DNA from 4 places in the Bradyrhizobium sp. AUGA SZCCT0222 genome. Region 3 is predicted to be linked to each of the others. Evidence: predicted binding sites of a transcription regulator. Region 3 holds the regulator's gene; each other region holds the start of a gene.
The links. The regulator LexA, encoded in region 3, represses DNA repair genes until DNA is damaged. The targets are predictions, from matches to a motif close to TGTTCNNNNTGTGTTCNG.
Positions count from the first base shown of each region.

Region 1 (4,194 bases), on a different contig from region 3:
TGGGGCCTGGTGAAACGCGAGCCCTACCAGCAAAACCCGGTCCGATACGCCTATCAGCTGACCGACGAAGGAAAACGCCTGGAACCCGTCCTGTTGCAAATGATGAATTGGGGCCACGAGCAGCTCGGTGGGGGACGCTACGACCCGAAATCAGGCAAGAGCTGGAAAGCGCGAACCGGGCTTTAAACGCGCGGCTAGTTCGATCTGTAGCTGGATCTCTCCCGGCAACGCTTTCGTATTGAGGGTGAAGTTCACAGGTCCTTTTCGGCGAGTTTGCGAAACGCGTCGGGAACGGAAGAAGAGACTTCCGGCGCCACCGATCCGTAGCCGATCGCATCCCATCCGAAGCGTTCGCGGATTTTATCGACCGCATGGTCGGCCGCCCCCGCGTGCCATGCCTCTTTTGGTGCCGGGACGGCGTGCTTCATCGCCAAGTCCGAGTGGGAGTTCGAGCTCCACATCCCGCTGCTCTCCAAGATGCGACACGGAAATCGCCAGGAGCGAGATGGTTTTCTCGTGAGGATGATCGGCGAGGACAGCGCGCACCAGCTCCTCGGCGACCTCGGCCAGAATCAGGGTCGCGGAGATTGGTGCGTCGAGCGTGACCGAACGCGTGACTGAATTCAGATTGGCGAAGCGAACGCGGACCGTCACGGTCCGCCCAGGCCTGGACTTGGCGCGGAGCCGGCTGCCGATACGGTCAGCAAGGTGAAGCAAGGTGGATCGAACAACCCGCTGTTCGGCAGGTTTCCTGCCAAGCGCCGATTGCGCTCCTGCCGATCGAGCCCGGCGGTGAGCCCTGATTTCCCGTGGATCACGATTCCACGCCAGCGCCGAAAGTTTCGTCCCTGCCGCGGAACCAAGCACCCGCTTGAGCGAGCATCCCGGTGTCGCGGCCAGTTGCCCGATCGTGAGCACGCCCATCTCGGCCAGCCGTGTCCGCGTCGCCGGACCCACGCCCCACATCAGCTCGACCGGCAGGTGGTGAAGGAATCCGAGCTCCGTATCGGGATCGACAACGACGAGCCCATCGGGTTTGGCCACCTGCGAAGCAATTTTCGCCAGATGCTTGGAGCGCGCGACACCAACCGAAATCGGAAGACCAAGCTCCGCGCGCACGCGTTGGCGGATGGCCATCGCGATTTCCGCAGGCGGACCGAACAGATGGGTGCAGCCCGCGACGTCGGCAAAGGCCTCGTCGATGGAGATCCGCTCGACGAGGGGCGTGAAGTCTCCTATCACCTTGATGGCGGCATCGCCCAGCCGTTGGTATTCCCCAAAACGCCCGCTGACAAAAATGAGCTGCGGACAGAGCTCGCACGCTTGCCGTCCCGGCATGCCGCCGCGGACCCCAAAGGCCTTGGCTTCGTAAGACGCGGCAAGCACAACCCCGCCACCGACGGCAATGGGTTTGCCGCGCAGCGATGGATCAAGCAGCTGCTCTACCGAGGCATAGAAAGCATCCAGGTCCGCATGGAGGATGGTGGCTGTCGTTGCCATCCGACCGTTCGCCCATGACGTTTCGACGAGGTTCCCGCAGAGAGAACATAATGAGAACAAGTACGCCTTGTGTCAAGCGACGGAGACGCGCGGGACCAGGATCGGCATTCAGCCGTGATACGCAAACAGCTCGATTGGGTCATTGAAGCCGCGCACCGGATGTTCGCCGACGCGTTCGAGATCGAAATCGCCTTCGACGGAGTCGGCGAACGCGCGGGACAGCAGCACCGTTTTCCCCAATTGCTTGGTGAGGGTTTCGAGACGCGACGCCATGTTGACCGCCGGACCGATGACCGTGAAGTCGAGCCGGCTGCGCGATCCGATATTGCCGTACATGACGTCGCCGACGTGAACGCCGATGCCGTAGTTCAGCGGCGCACGGCCGGTTTCGCTGTTCTTTTCGTTCAGCGCCGTCATGGCCTGACGCGCCTCAGTCACGGCATGCAGCAGGTTTGCGCAGGCTTGGGGCTGGCTAAGCGGAAAAATGGCGAGCAGGCCGTCGCCGATGAATTTCAGTATTTCGCCGCCATGTCGCGCGATCGGCTCCGACATCGCGTCGAAATAGCCGTTCAGAAGTTCAATGACGTCATCGCGCGGCCAGTTGTCGGAGATCCGGGTGAAATCACGCAAGTCGCAGATCATGATGGCGGCGCGAACCGTCGTCCCGGTTCCGCGCCTGGTGGCGCCCGCCAGAATGAGCTCGCCGGCATGCGATCCGACATAGGTTTCCAGCAGCGTACGCGCCAGCCGGTTCTTGACCCGGATTTCACTGACCAGCGCCAGCACCGGCAACAGCTTCAATAGACCTGCGATATGCGCGTCGTCGAAACCGCCTGGACGATCGGTTGCAAAGGTCACGATGTGCCGCTTGCCGAGCGTATGATAGAGCGGCCACGCCACATAGTCGGTCAGGCCTTTCGCCCGCATCTCGTCATAGACGGCGTGCTTGCGGCCGAGCGATGGATCGCGCTCGAGATTCTCGCGCACTTCGGTGACACCGTCATGGATTTCGTTGGCGGGACTGCCGATATATTCGGATCGCTCCTGGACATCGTAGTCCACGCGCGCAATCTCGACCTCGCGCCCGTCTTCCCACATGATCCGGGCGCCGAGCCATTGCGGATGGTGGATCAGGATATGAAGCGACGCCCGTTTGACGGGAATGCCGGCTTGCTGGAGCCGGATACAAAGCTCACCGAAAATATTGTCGATGAAGCGCTGATCGCGCGTGCCGTTGGTCAGCCAGTGCACGACATCGTTGTCGGAATGCGCTGTGACGGGATCGATCTTCGGCGGCGCGTCCATATTGGCTCCCGAGTTGTGACCTGGATCGACGGTGCGGGATATGTCGTGTCCCCATCCGACAGCGTCAATGCAGTCCGCCGCAATCCGGATGCACGTTTTCGGGAGATCGATAGTTGCCGCGTGTTCAGCGCGGGAGGACGCGGCGGCAACACTCCGAGCATTCCAGTTCGGGTAGGACGCCTTGGGACTGTGCCGGATCATCTCGTGGAAGACGCGCTCCTTGGTCTCGAAATAGAAATGGATCGTCCCCTTGGTCGCGGATGCGCGGGCGGCGACGTCCTCGCCTCGTAGCCGTTCCTGACGAATTCCTCGAAGGCCACATCGAGGATCGCGGCAGGTCGTTGCGCTGTCCGGCGGGCCGTTCCTTCGTCTTCATCTCAACGCCCATCCACGAGAGTATTTAAATACCTCCAGTACAAGGTTGACTTTCGAGCCAGCCAACTTTAGTAAGTGATTACTCACTTGATTGGTTCGGATGTGTCTTATGGCGTTAAAGTGGCCCTGTTGCCGGCGGTGCGTCCGGATGCGTGCGAGGGAATCCGGTCCAGGCCGGAGCAGCGAGAGCCGCGGCCGTCCAGCAATCGCGGGCGCCTGACGGAGCGAATGGTCGCCGCATCCCGCCGTGCCGAATGGCGAAGCGACACCCGATACGCGGCGGGTTGCCCCTGAGCGCTCACTTCCAATCCGGAAATGTCATGAACTGCATCGGTCTTCGGACATTCGTAGCCTTGGCCATGGTTTCAGCGCTCAGCCTTCTCACCGCCGGATGTTCGTCGCTGCCGAGGACGCCGCATAGCGTTGCGGATGCATCCTCCGCGCGCGTCCTCGATCTGACGGATTTGCGCCGCTACGCCGACGAGCCCGCCGCCACGTTCCGGCAATATCCCGCACAGGCCATGCTGCGCGGACCCCGCACCTACCTTGCGTTATCCGGTGGCGGGGCCGACGGCGCCTATGGCGCCGGTGTGCTTATCGGCTGGACCGAGACCGGCAGGCGTCCTTCGTTCTCGATCGTGTCGGGTGTCAGCACCGGCGCGCTCATCGCGCCATTCGCGTTTCTCGGTCCCAGCCATGACGCGACCTTGCGCGAGCTCTACACCAGCGGCATCGCCGAGAGCCTGCTCGACGCCCCGAACCCGTTCAATGCCATTTTCGGGGCGGGCCTGTTCGGCAACGCCCGGCTGCGCGAACTGGTGGCCAAATATATCGATGCCGACTTCGTCGCGGCGGTCGCAGCCGAACATGCCAAGGGGCGGCGGCTGCTCGTCGTCACGACCAATCTCGATTCGCAGCGCACCGCGATCTGGGACATGGGACGCATCGCCGCGCTCCGCACGCCCGCAGCATTGAATCTGTTCCGGGACGTCGTCGCCGCATCGGCGAGCCTGC
Region 1 covers NZ_JAFCLX010000013.1:72,037-76,230, forward strand. Annotated here, with positions in the region: gene JQ629_RS14005 (winged helix-turn-helix transcriptional regulator) at 1-186, shown strand, start outside; gene dinB (DNA polymerase IV) at 361-1,500, opposite strand; gene JQ629_RS14015 (adenylate/guanylate cyclase domain-containing protein) at 1,609-2,805, opposite strand; gene JQ629_RS14025 (patatin-like phospholipase family protein) at 3,540-4,194, shown strand, end outside.
Region 1: dinB (DNA polymerase IV) is a predicted target of LexA. The motif match lies at 1,542-1,559, and genes of this name have one in related genera.

Region 2 (4,194 bases), on a different contig from region 3:
ATTGCCGGTTTGGAAGCCATTACAAGGGTTTAAGGATATCAAGACGTTAGGACCATATAAAGGGCGCAATCCCCGCCGACATCTCTGTTCCCCGCGGATTGAGCCACCGCGAGGGACCACCCACGCGTTGATTGCCGGATATTTTTGACTACATAAACCAGCGCTCGCGCCAGCAGGACCGTCAGTTACGTGACCACACGTGCCATTTCGCATCGTTTCGGCCTGGTGGGCAGTCTTGCGGCCGGCGCTCTGCTGTGGCTGGCGCCGCTGGAAGCCTCCGCGCAAGGGCGGCTCGATGCCCATTACGAGGCGTCGCTGGCGGGCATTCCCGTCGGCAAGGGCACCTGGACCATCGAAATCGGCGATGATGCGTTTTCCGCCTCCGCGCAGGGCGGTTCCACCGGCCTGCTGCAGGCGTTTTCGGGCGGCAAGGGTTCCGGCGCCTCGCAAGGCCGCGTCGTGGGTGGCGCGCTGGTCGCCAACGCCTATACCGCGACCACCACGAGTTCGAAGAAATCCGAGACCGTCCGCCTCGTGATCGCCAACGGCGGGGTGAAGGATTTTTCCATCGATCCGGAACCGCCTGTCGATCCCGACCGCATCGTCGTCACCGAAGCGCATCGCAAAAACGTGCTCGATCCGATGACGGGCGCGATGATCCGCGTGCCCGGAACGGCCGATCCGCTGTCGCCGGAGGCCTGCCGCACCGGCACCGGCATCTTCGACGGCCGGCTGCGCTATGACCTCAAGCTCGACTACAAGCGCATGGAAAATGTGAAGGCCGAGCGCGGCTATCATGGGCCGGCCGTGGTCTGTTCCGTCTATTTCACGCCGATCGCGGGCTATATCCCCGATCGGCCCGTGATCAAGCACCTCGCCGCCCAGCGCAACATCGAGATCGCCTTCGTGCCGATCGCGGGCACCCGCATCCTGGTTCCATTCCGCATGACGATCCCGACCCCGTTCGGCCCCGCGATGCTGGAAGCCACGAGTTTTGTCACAACGGCGGCGCCGCCAAGGGTGGCGAAGACGCAGTAATCGCTGTCGTCCCGGCGAAGGCCGGGACCCATAACCACAGGCATTCATTGTTGCAGCAGTTGCAACTTCGACCGGCTCAAACGGCACGGCCGCGGCGTATGGGTCCCGGCCTTCGCCGGGACGACAAGAGACCCAAGGAATCCCATTGACTCTTCGCCGCTTCTGATTCGACTCCGAACCCTCTCAACCTTTAAGGAATTCGCGTGAAAACCCCGCCTTGTGGAGCCAAGGCAAACTTGATCTAGTGCCGCATCATGAGCGCTAACGCTGGATGTTGCGGTGAACGAAGCCAGTTTAAGTAAGAGTCAGCGATTCGGGCGCGATTCGTTCTAGACTCGTTCCAGAGCTTAAGCCGCGACCGCATCACCGTCGCAAACTGACACACAAACCGACGATTTCCGTCATTGCGAGGAGCGAAGCGACGAAGCAATCCATACTTCCTTGGTAGCGCGATGGATTGCTTCGCTTCGCTCGCAATGACGGCGAAAAATCAAAGAAACACCTGCAAATTATGGCTTTCTCCTACTCGTCCACGTTTGGACATGAACGGGCTCCCGGCGCCGGCGTTACCGCGGTGCTGGGGCCGACCAACACCGGCAAGACGCATCTCGCCATCGAGCGGATGCTCGGGCATTCGTCGGGGATCATCGGCCTGCCGCTGCGGCTGCTCGCGCGCGAGGTCTACAACAAGATCGCCGCGCGCGCCGGTGCAGATAGCGTTGCGCTGATCACCGGCGAGGAGAAGATCAAGCCGAAGAACCCGCGCTACTGGGTGTCGACGGTGGAAGCGATGCCGCGCGACATCGACGTGTCGTTCCTCGCGGTCGATGAAATCCAGATCGCGGCGGATCTCGAACGCGGGCATGTCTTCACCGATCGCATCCTGCACCGCCGCGGCCGCGACGAGACGCTGCTGCTGGGGGCAGCGACGATGCGGCCCATTATCGAGCGGCTGCTGCCGGGCGCGTCGATCGTGACGCGTCCCAGATTGTCGCAGCTCGAATTCGCCGGCGACCGCAAGATCACGCGCCAACCGAGAAGGACCGCGATCGTCGCGTTCTCGGCTGACGAAGTCTACGCCATTGCGGAGTTGATCCGCCGCCAGCATGGCGGTGCGGCTGTCGTGCTGGGCTCGCTGTCACCGCGCACACGCAATGCGCAGGTCGAGATGTTCCAGAACGGCGATGTCGATTATCTCGTCGCCACCGACGCCGTCGGCATGGGCCTCAACCTCGACGTCGATCACGTGGCGTTTGCGTCCGACCGCAAATACGACGGCTACCAGTTCCGCCGCTTGAACCCGTCGGAGTTTGCACAGATCGCGGGCCGTGCCGGCCGCGCCACGCGCAACGGCACCTTCGGCACCACGGGCCGCTGCGCGCCGTTCGAGCCGGAACTGGTGAACGCGCTGCAGAACCACACGTTCGACAGCGTCAAAATGCTGCAGTGGCGCAATTCCAAGCTGGATTTCGCCTCGCTCGGCAGTTTGCAGGTCTCGCTGGCGCTCTCGCCGCAGCACGAAGTGCTGACCCGCGCGCCAATTGCGGAGGATCTGCGCGTGCTCGATCATGCGGCACGCGACGCCGAGGTGCGGGAAATGGCCCACGGGCCATCAGCCGTGGAACGGCTGTGGGACGCCTGCCAGATCCCGGATTATCGGCGCCTGGCGCCCGCCGCCCATGCCGAACTCGTGACCACGCTGTACGGATTCCTGATGAAAAAGGGCCGGATTCCCGACGAATGGTTCGCGGCCCAGGTCGACCAGGCCGACCGCGTCACCGGCGATATCGACACGCTGTCGGGCCGGATCGCGCAAATCCGCACCTGGACCTTCGTCGCCAACCGGCCGGACTGGCTGGGTGACCCCGATCACTGGCAGGGGATCACGCGCGAGGTCGAAAATAAATTGTCCGATGCGCTGCATGAACGGCTAACGGAGCGTTTCGTTGACCGCCGTACCAGTGTATTGATGCGCCGCCTGCGGGAGAACAGTGTTTTGAATACGGAAATCGGCAAGACCGGCGAAGTGATCGTTGAAGGCCATGTGATCGGCCGCCTCGACGGATTCACCTTTGCACCAGATGCGGCGGAGGCCGGAAGCGACGCCAAGGCGTTGCAGGCGGCAGCACAGCAGGTGCTGGCCGGCGAGATCGACACGCGCGCCGAAAAGCTTAGCGCTGCGCCCGACGACGCCTTCGTGCTGACCTCCGACGGCACCATCCGCTGGACCGGCGATGCGGTGGCAAAGCTCGTCGCCGCCGACGACGCGCTGCATCCGCGGCTGCGCATCATTTCCGACGATCGCCTCAATGGCGCGGCGCGCGAAGCCGTGCAGACGCGGCTCGATTTGTGGCTCAAAACGCATATCGAGAAATTGCTGGGCCCGCTGTTCGGGCTTGCCAAGGCCGAGGACATCACCGGCATCGCGCGCGGCATCGCATTCCAGTTGATCGAGGCGCTCGGCGTGCTCGAGCGTTCAAAGATCACCGCCGAGATGAAGGATCTCGACCAGCCCTCGCGCGCGACGCTGCGCAAATACGGCGTCCGCTTCGGCGCCTATCACATCTATTTCCCGGGCCTGTTGAAGCCCGCGGCGCGCTCGCTCGCCTCGCTGCTGTGGGCCGAGAAGCAGGACAATGTCGATATGTCGGCGCTGTCGGGTGCGCAGCATCTGGCGAGTAGCGGCCGCACCTCGTTCGCGGTCGACAAGGCGCTGGCGCGCGATGCCTATCGCGTGCTCGGCTATCGCCAGTGCGGCGAGCGCGCGGTGCGCGTCGATATTCTGGAGCGTCTTGCCGATCTGATCCGTCCCGCTTTGGCCTGGCGCGAAAGTTCGCCGGGCGAAAAGCCCGCCGGCGCGTTCGATGGCCGCAGCTTTGTGGTGACGCAGGCGATGACCTCGCTGACGGGATCAGCCGGCGAAGATTTCGCCTCGATCCTGCGCGCGCTCGGCTATCGTTCCGAGCGCCGCGCGCCGCTGCCGCCGAAGCCGGTCGCGGCGACTGAGCCGATCGTTGCAGCGGAAGCCGCGCCGGTTGAGGGCACTGATGCTGTGACCGATGCGGCCGCGCCGACCGAAGCCACCGCAGACGCGCCGGTGGAAGCGTCGGCAGAAGCGCCAGTCGAAGCTGCTGACGAGACCGCGGCCCAGCCGGT
Region 2 covers NZ_JAFCLX010000031.1:7,534-11,727, forward strand. Annotated here, with positions in the region: gene JQ629_RS24355 (DUF3108 domain-containing protein) at 226-1,038, shown strand; gene JQ629_RS24360 (helicase-related protein) at 1,550-4,194, shown strand, end outside.
Region 2: JQ629_RS24360 (helicase-related protein) is a predicted target of LexA. The motif match lies at 1,364-1,381, and genes of this name have one in related genera.

Region 3 (4,194 bases):
GAAGTCGCGACCCAGCGTTCGTTCTTCATGACGGCCGTGGTGCTGATCGCGGTCATGGTCGACCGCCGCGCCATCACGTTTCGAACGCTCGCGGTCGCGGCCCTCATTGTCTTGACCATCGCACCGGAGGCGCTGGTGCATCCGAGCTTCCAGATGTCGTTTGCGGCGACCCTCGGACTGGTGGCGCTGGTGCAACTCGGCATGCCGCGCCTGTTCGCGCAGCCGGATCATTCCGCGACCGCGCAGGTGGCGCTGTGGGGCGGCCGCGAGATCACGATGCTGCTCCTGGCCTCATTGGTGGCGGGCCTGGCCACCACGCCTTACGCGGCGTTTCATTTCCACCGGGTGACGCCCTATGGCGTGCTCGCCAATCTCGCGGCGATGCCGGTGGTCTCGGCGCTGGTGATGCCGGCGGGCCTGCTCGGCCTGGTTGCGATGCCCTTTGGTTTTGACGGCGTGTTCTGGGCCATCATGGGCGTCGGCATCGACTGGATGATCGTTGTCACGCAATGGGTCGCGGCCTTGCCGGGCGCGGTTGGTCGTGTGCCGGCGTTCGGCATCGGCCCGCTGATTGCGGCCAGCCTTGGCATCATCCTGCTCGGCCTGTTGCGGACGCCGCTGCGCTATACCGGCGCGGCCGTGGTGCTGGTGGCGGCGGTGTGGGCGGCGAGGGTGCCGCAGCCGGACATCCTGATCTCCGCCGACGGGCGCAATGTCGGTGTCCGCGGCCAGGACGGCAAACTGCATTTGATGCGCGCGGCCAAGGGCGCCGCGAGGGATGGCTTCCTCGTCAAGGAATGGCTGGCGGCGGATGCCGACGCCCGAAAGCCTGCCGATGCCTCGCTCACCGAGGGCGTCTCATGCGACGAGAGCGGCTGCGTGATGCAAGGCGCCGGTGGCGGGTTCGTGGCATTGGCGCTGCGGCCGGAAGCGCTGGCGGATGATTGTGAGCGCGCGGCGCTGGTGGTGACAGCAAGGCAGGCGCCTGCGGCGTGCGGCGCCTCGGTGATCTCTGCGGAGCGTCTGCGGCGGCAGGGCGCCATGGTGCTGCGGCGAAGCGGCAGCGGATTTACCATCGATGCCGTCAAGCTCCGGGGCGTCGATCGTCCATGGTCGCCAGCGATCGCGGGCGAGTGGGACGCGGAGACAACCATCCTCGCGCCGCGCCGTACGGCGCCGCGTGCGGTCGATGCGACCCCGTCGGAAGCGGATCTCCAGGCCGAGGAATAAGGATTCACGTTCCCCGGCGGGGCGCGACCGGCGGCGCGGAATTCAACCGGTGGAAAGCGGTGTCGCCGTGTCCGCCTTCGTTGTTGTGCGCTCGGGAATCGGATGCACCACCGGCAATTGCAGCACGGTGACGCGCTGACCCTCGCAAAGCTGCGTCACCAGCACATGGCTGCCGTCGGGAAATTCGATCGCGTCGTGGTGACGTTCCTTGATATGCGGATCGATGGTGTTGAACTTGCCGACGCGAAAACCGATCGTCCGCGTCCAGATCCAGCGATTGTCGTATTTGACGTCTTGCGCGAAGGCCAGTTCGGTCCCGGGCAGCATGCAGACCGCGACTGCGGGGTCGCGTTCGCTGGCAAAGCCGCGGGTCGAGGTGCCGCGGAAGGTGGTCGATATCAATGTCTCGCCGGCCTCAGCAGGACGCGTTGCCATCGCGTGCAAACTATAGTCACACATCGGATCGCTCCCTCGTAAGAGATAGAGACCCGTGCCTCCCTCGAGGCGCTGGCCTCTATCAGAGTGGACTTGAGCAAAGTCTATTCCTGTTCTGGGCAATAGTGCGACGGAAAGGCCGGCGTGCCCGATCACAAACGCGCTACGGCGGCTGCGGATCTTCGGGCATCGGCGGCAGCGGCAGTTCGAAGGCGCCGAGATGGAATTGCTCCCTTCCGTCGTCGGCAATCCCGGGCAGCGCGACCAGCGTGAACGCAGCCTCCGGATATTGCTGCCAGATCGCGAGATCTTCCGCCGTCACCATCAGCCAGCCGAACCGGAGCATGTAGCGGCCCGGCTCGGTCACGAGTCCCGCCCTCTGCCAGGTGATCTTGGTGATCATATTGCTGACCACGTCTCGTCCCCCCGGTTTTTGCGTCTTCGCGTTGAAAACGCGTCAAACCAACCATCCTCGCCCGCACAGCTTTTGCCGCATTCTGGGCAATTGTGCGACGCGTGGCCCCACCGTTCTCCGTCATGACGGCCACAGCCGTCAGAAGGATGCCCGGCACTCGGCCGGGCATGACGACTTCGGATAAGGAATGACGCTACTGACGCCCGCGAAAGCGGGCCGCCCTCAGTACTTGCGGTACAGCCCGATCAGCTTGCCCTGAATCCGGACCCGGTTCGGCGGCAGGATGCGGACTTCATAGGAGGTGTTGGCGGGCTCCAGGGCGATCGAGGCGCCGCGGCGGCGGAAGCGTTTCAGGGTGGCTTCCTCCTCGTCGATCAGCGCCACCACGATATCGCCGGTGTCGGCGGTCTCGTTGCGCTGGATCAGCGCCATGTCGCCGTCGAGAATGCCGGCGTCCACCATGGAATCGCCGCGGACTTCGAGCGCGTAATGTTCGCCGGAGCCGAGCATGTCAGGCGGTACGCTGATGGTGTGGCTGCGGGTCTGCAGCGCCTCGATCGGGGTGCCGGCGGCGATCCGGCCCATTACGGGAACGGCGACCGGACGGTTGCCATCGTCCTCGGCGGGCGCGCTGGCGGCGCGGACCTTGCCGAGCGTGCCTTCGATGACGCTGGGAGTGAAGCCGCGGCGGCCGTTGCCGTTACCGGCGCCCGCAAGCTCGGGCAGCTTGATGACTTCGATGGCGCGGGCACGGTTGGGCAGGCGGCGGATGAAGCCGCGCTCTTCCAGGGCGGTGATGAGGCGGTGGATACCGGACTTGGAGCGGAGGTCGAGCGCATCCTTCATTTCGTCGAAGGAGGGCGGCACGCCGGCTTCCTTGAGCCGTTCGTTGATGAAACGCAGAAGTTCATACTGTTTGCGCGTAAGCATCTCGAGCAATCCCCCGGTTGGCGCGTCGTAATTCGTGGTCGTTCAGTTTCGCGGTACTTCAGTTTCGCGGTTCTCAGTTGCGAGTGCGGTCTCAAATTCGGAAGTCCAAAACTCCCATTTGTAGACACCAGCTCTCGAAACAAATCATGAACGGACACTATATGTTCGATACATGTTCCGCAACCACTTAATTTCAGGTGAACGCGCGCCGACTTCGCCCGAACAGGCCGTCGCAATGCGTCATTCCGGCAGGCGCAGGAACTCGCATGGCGTGCCTTTCGGCAGCGCCGGCGCAAACGGCGGACGTATCAAAAGCGCCCGTGCCGCAGCGAGATTTCCAAGCAGCGACGAGTCCTGGTGGCTCACCGGCACCGCGATCAACGCACCGTCTTCGCGCCGTTCGAGCCGTGCGCGCAAATAGTCTTCGCGCTGGTCGTTGGCGGGAAGATCGCGGCCGAGCAGGGCGGTCTCACGCACGTGATGGATGGTTTTTCGGCCCGACAGCGCGCGAATCAGCGGCACCAGAAACAGGAAGCCGCAGACATAGGACGAGACCGGATTGCCGGGCAGGCCGATCACCCGCATCGCGCCGAGGCGGCCGTGCATCATCGGCTTGCCCGGCCGCATCGCGATGCGCCAGAACGCCATGGCGACGCCCTCGGCCTCCAGCGAGCGCTTGACGAGGTCGTGGTCGCCGACCGAGGCGCCGCCCATCGTGATCAGGATGTCGGCGCCCGACGCGCGGGCGCGGCGGATGCCCTCGGTGGTCGCCTCGAGCGTGTCGGCGGCGATGCCGAAATCGATGGTTTCGGCGCCCTCGGCCCGCGCCAGCGCGCGCAGCGCGTAGCCGTTGGAGTAGACGATCTGGCCCGGGCCCGGGGTCGAGCCCGGCATCACCAGCTCGTCGCCGGTGGCGAGCACCGCCACCTTGGGGCGGCTGATCACGGCGAGTTCCGGATAGTTCATGCCGGCGGCGAGCGACAGATCGCGGTCGGTGAGGCGGCTTCCCCTGGAGAGCAGCACATCGCCCTCGCGAAAATCGGCGCCGGCGGCGCGGATATGCCGTCCCGGTTTGGCGGTTTCCGTGATCGTGATGTGGTCGCCGCCGGCGGCCGTGTCTTCCTGGATGATGACGGCGTCGGCGCCATCAGGGATCACCCCGCCGGTGAAAATCCTGACCGCTT
Region 3 covers NZ_JAFCLX010000029.1:33,889-38,082, forward strand. Annotated here, with positions in the region: partial or broken gene JQ629_RS23590 (ComEC/Rec2 family competence protein) at 1-1,230, shown strand, start outside; gene JQ629_RS23595 (hypothetical protein) at 1,273-1,689, opposite strand; gene JQ629_RS23600 (hypothetical protein) at 1,829-2,068, opposite strand; gene lexA (transcriptional repressor LexA) at 2,303-3,010, opposite strand; gene JQ629_RS23610 (molybdopterin molybdotransferase MoeA) at 3,251-4,194, opposite strand, start outside.

Region 4 (4,194 bases), on a different contig from region 3:
AGGTTCGCTCGCCGGAGCCTTTGCGGATCCCGCCTTGAACGCATTTTTCAGGTCGCCCAAGAGGCCGCCAATGAAAGGCGGCCTCTTCAAAGCGTCGGTTACGGCAGGGTTGTCGCGATGTTCCTGATGGTACCGGTATGGAAGCGAATGACGGCTACGACATGGTGGTAAAGATCGCTCAAACGGCCGCCGCCGTTCACGGCGTCCAGTTCGTCGATGGTCAGTTCGCCGACGTTCAGTTCATCGATAGGCTTCTGGCCAATCTCAATCATGCGTCTCTCCTTTGATGGGGATTGCGACAATCACGTTGCAAGGGTGCGCTCGGATGTTCCCGTTGGCTGTGACGGCTGGCACACTCCAAATCGCGTCGAGCGAAGGCACCGATCAATTCGCCGATCGTCGCCGCACAAGTTGCGCTGAGCGGATACGCGGTCAGCACAGCTTCTCGCAACTGGCGAAATAGGACGTCAGGCATTCTTGGATGGCGCTGGCGGCGTCCTCAAACAAAAGAGGCCGCCAAGCAAGGCGGCCTCTCAATTCCGGTTTGCCGGACCGGCACTATCGCATGTGCAGGGTCATCTTCTGCGGCGATACCAGCGGCTGGTGCACGGCGTCCAGCAAGCGGGCGCCCAAAGCCTTCAGGTACGCGTCGACGATCCGGTCGAGGATGGCGCCGCCGCTGACCTGTTCGAGTTGTTCAAACGACATTTCGCAGATTTCGTTGTTGAGTTCGGTCATGTCCGTCTCCTGTTTGCGTGGGCAGGACCATTCCCGCCACCCTGGATGTCAGGGATAGGCTGACCCTCGACGCACCGCTGTGATGACCGTCACACGACGGCTCAGACGCAAAATCGCGACAACAACCCCATGCAAAGTAGAATAGGCCCCGCCGATGACGCCGAGTCGGGTACTGGCCGAAATGGGACACCCGTGAAGGCAAAATCAAAAGCACAACGCCGCCAAGCTGAATAATGCTTGGCGGCGCTGCACCCGAGCTGGAAATTGCAATGCCCCAGCCTGGAGTATACGTCCGGGACAGGACAAGGTTGCTCAAAAGGGACACAGAATTTCGGGAACAAGTGGCAATGGGCGGAGTTGTGAAGGCGCTGCCAGTCCCCAATTGCCCCGGCAGCACAAGCGGCCCCAGTGCCTCTTCCCCGAGGCTGGGGCCGTTTCTTTGGGCGCGCTTAAGACAGTTTCGAGGGCACGGCAAGCGCCAGTGCTTCGATAGCCAGTTTCACGAATGATGGTGGCAGCGCGCCCGGTGAGAGAGACAACGATCAGGATAGCAATACGCTGGCTGCGGGTTGGATGCGCAACAAAGTCGTTCGCGAAATCAATGTGCGGTTATTGGTCGAAGGGAAGATGGACCGATAGAGATCGGCAAACCGATCAAAGTTGCTCGAGGCCAAAAGCAAAAGGAAGTCTTGGAGGACGATGACGAAGAAGGGGCCGCCAACGGAGGCGGCCACGGAGGCCTTGTTCACGGTCGGAGAACTACGGGCAGTGCCGACTCGGGCGGCCTCGTTTACGCGACGGGCGGGTAGCTGGGTTTCGGAAGGCTGATTGCACTCGAATTGATGACGCCCTTCGAAATGACTTTACCCCCTGAGACCGATTCAAGCGCATCGTCGGTCAGTCGCTCCGCATCGGTCAGTTCGCGAATTTCATTCTGGTTGTTCATGGTCCCGCTCCGCGTTGCGGCGCCCTTGTGCGCCGTTGATCTGGAGCGAGTATGGCGGGCGGCTATCGGGGCGACTGTGACAGTCGTCACGAAAGCGTTCCTGCAAAGGAAAGAGTGTGCCGCCAACTGAGGCGGCCGTACTTTTTCTAGGCTGGTTCTGGTGGTTGAAGTCCAGGAGAGGAAAGCCACTCGTTTATGTGAGAGGCCGTTTCTAGCTGCCTGATCTTCCTGAGCAGCGCTTCCTTCTGAGGACCAGGTTTGAGCTTGGTTACCTGTGCTTCTAACCGGGCCTTCTCAGCTGCAATTCGATCTTCGAATGTGTGAGGAACGGATCGGCGACGCTGCATGATACAACCTCGTTGCTGACGGGTCCTAACCGTAGGGTTTGCATGTCCGATCCTATAAAATTCCGATCCCGGACGTCGGTTCCGAAGTGAACACTCCAAAAAAAGGCCGCTGCGCATTTCAACTTCGTCCACCACTAGGGGTCGAAACAGGCCAGTACCGGCCGGTTCGGCCTACCCATTTAGGGGGATGAACAGAGCGCGGCAACATCGCGGCGCTGTGAGGGCCAAAAGGGGCCACCTCAAAAATCACAAGGGATCATTAACTTAGAATGGGGTTGAGAGGGGCAGTACCGATCTCTCTAAAAGAACATATTGCGAACATAGAACAAAGGTGGTACAAGCATTCACCGTCAATCGAATCCCCTGAGATCCTCGTCGTCCGTTTGTCCCGCTAGCGAATCCCCGCCATAAGGAGCACCCATGTCCGCCACTGCCCTGCGTATCGTCGAAGGATCCTCCATGGATAAGACCAAGGCCCTGTCCGCCGCGCTCTCCCAGATCGAGCGCCAGTTCGGCAAGGGTTCTGTGATGAAGCTGGGCAAGAACGATCGCTCGATGGATATCGAGACGATTTCGTCGGGCTCGCTCGGGCTGGACATCGCGCTCGGCGTCGGCGGCCTGCCGAAAGGCCGCGTCGTTGAAATCTACGGGCCGGAATCCTCAGGCAAAACCACGCTGGCGCTGCATACGGTGGCCGAAGCCCAGAAGAAGGGCGGCATCTGCGCCTTCATCGACGCCGAACATGCGCTCGACCCGGTCTATGCCCGCAAGCTCGGCGTCAACATCGACGAGCTCCTGATCTCGCAGCCCGACACCGGCGAGCAGGCGCTGGAAATCTGCGACACGCTGGTGCGCTCGGGTGCGGTCGACGTGCTGGTGGTGGATTCCGTTGCCGCCTTGGTGCCGAAGGCCGAACTCGAAGGCGAGATGGGCGATGCGCTGCCCGGCCTGCAGGCGCGGCTGATGAGCCAGGCGCTGCGCAAGCTCACCGCCTCGATCAACAAATCCAACACCATGGTGATCTTCATCAACCAGATCCGCATGAAGATCGGGGTGATGTACGGCTCGCCGGAAACCACCACCGGCGGCAATGCGCTGAAGTTTTACGCCTCGGTTCGCCTCGACATCCGACGCATCGGCGCGATCAAGGAGCGCGACGAAGTCGTCGGCAACCAGACCCGCGTCAAGGTCGTGAAGAACAAGCTGGCGCCGCCGTTCAAGCAGGTCGAATTCGACATCATGTATGGCGAGGGCGTCTCCAAGATGGGCGAAATCCTCGACCTCGGCGTCAAGGCCGGCATCGTCGAGAAATCCGGCGCCTGGTTTTCCTATGACAGCCAGCGGCTCGGGCAGGGGCGTGAGAACTCGAAAGCGTTCCTCAAGGCCAACCCCGACATGACCGCGAAGATCGAGGCTGCAATCCGCCAGAACTCCGGCCTGATCGCCGAACAGATTCTCGCCGGCCCCCCCGAGCGCGACGCTGACGGCGAAGAGCCGGCCGACGAATAGGACTTTCCGAAATCGCGGATCGCGCGATCCGGGTTTCGACATAGCGGGTGCTGAGGACGTTGAGTTGCCGACGTTTTCAGTGCCCGTTTTGTTTTGCGTATGTGGGTGACTGACATGACGCGTTTGATTTTGACGTCAAGCGACTCGGCAGGCGGGTGTCGCCTGCGCGCCGGCGTCGGTGACATCGTAATTCCGATTGGTCTTCGGTTCGTCTGGGACGAGTTGCCATCCGACGCGAAGCTGGAGGCCATGCTGGGGCCGGGTTCGCTGGATCATTTCCCAGATCATCGGCTTGGAAAGTTTCATTCGGAAGGAATGGGGGCGCTCGATCTCTGCGAGCGTTGCGAAGCCGTTGAACTATGGTTTGATCCGGGGCCCAACGCGCAACTCATCCTCGTGCAGCTTCTGGATTGCCTGAGCTCGCGTGAGCGTATTGTCTCGAAGCTGACCCTATTCCAGGCAGACGTCGACATTGCCAAACAGGTTCCGGAAGCGATTTCAGAATGGAAGCCTCCGGCTGTCAACATCCAGAACGAACATCTCGAAACCGCCAGCATAGCCTGGGACGCCTACCGACGGCCGACGCCGCAGCATTGGGCTGATTTGCTCGACAAGGACGTTAGCGTCCTGCCGCAGCTTCGGCAGACCGTGCTG
Region 4 covers NZ_JAFCLX010000017.1:50,269-54,462, reverse strand. Annotated here, with positions in the region: gene JQ629_RS17035 (hypothetical protein) at 99-272, opposite strand; gene JQ629_RS17030 (hypothetical protein) at 559-738, opposite strand; gene JQ629_RS17025 (hypothetical protein) at 1,529-1,684, opposite strand; gene recA (recombinase RecA) at 2,452-3,540, shown strand; gene JQ629_RS17015 (hypothetical protein) at 3,655-4,194, shown strand, end outside.
Region 4: recA (recombinase RecA) is a predicted target of LexA. The motif match lies at 2,335-2,352, and genes of this name have one in related genera.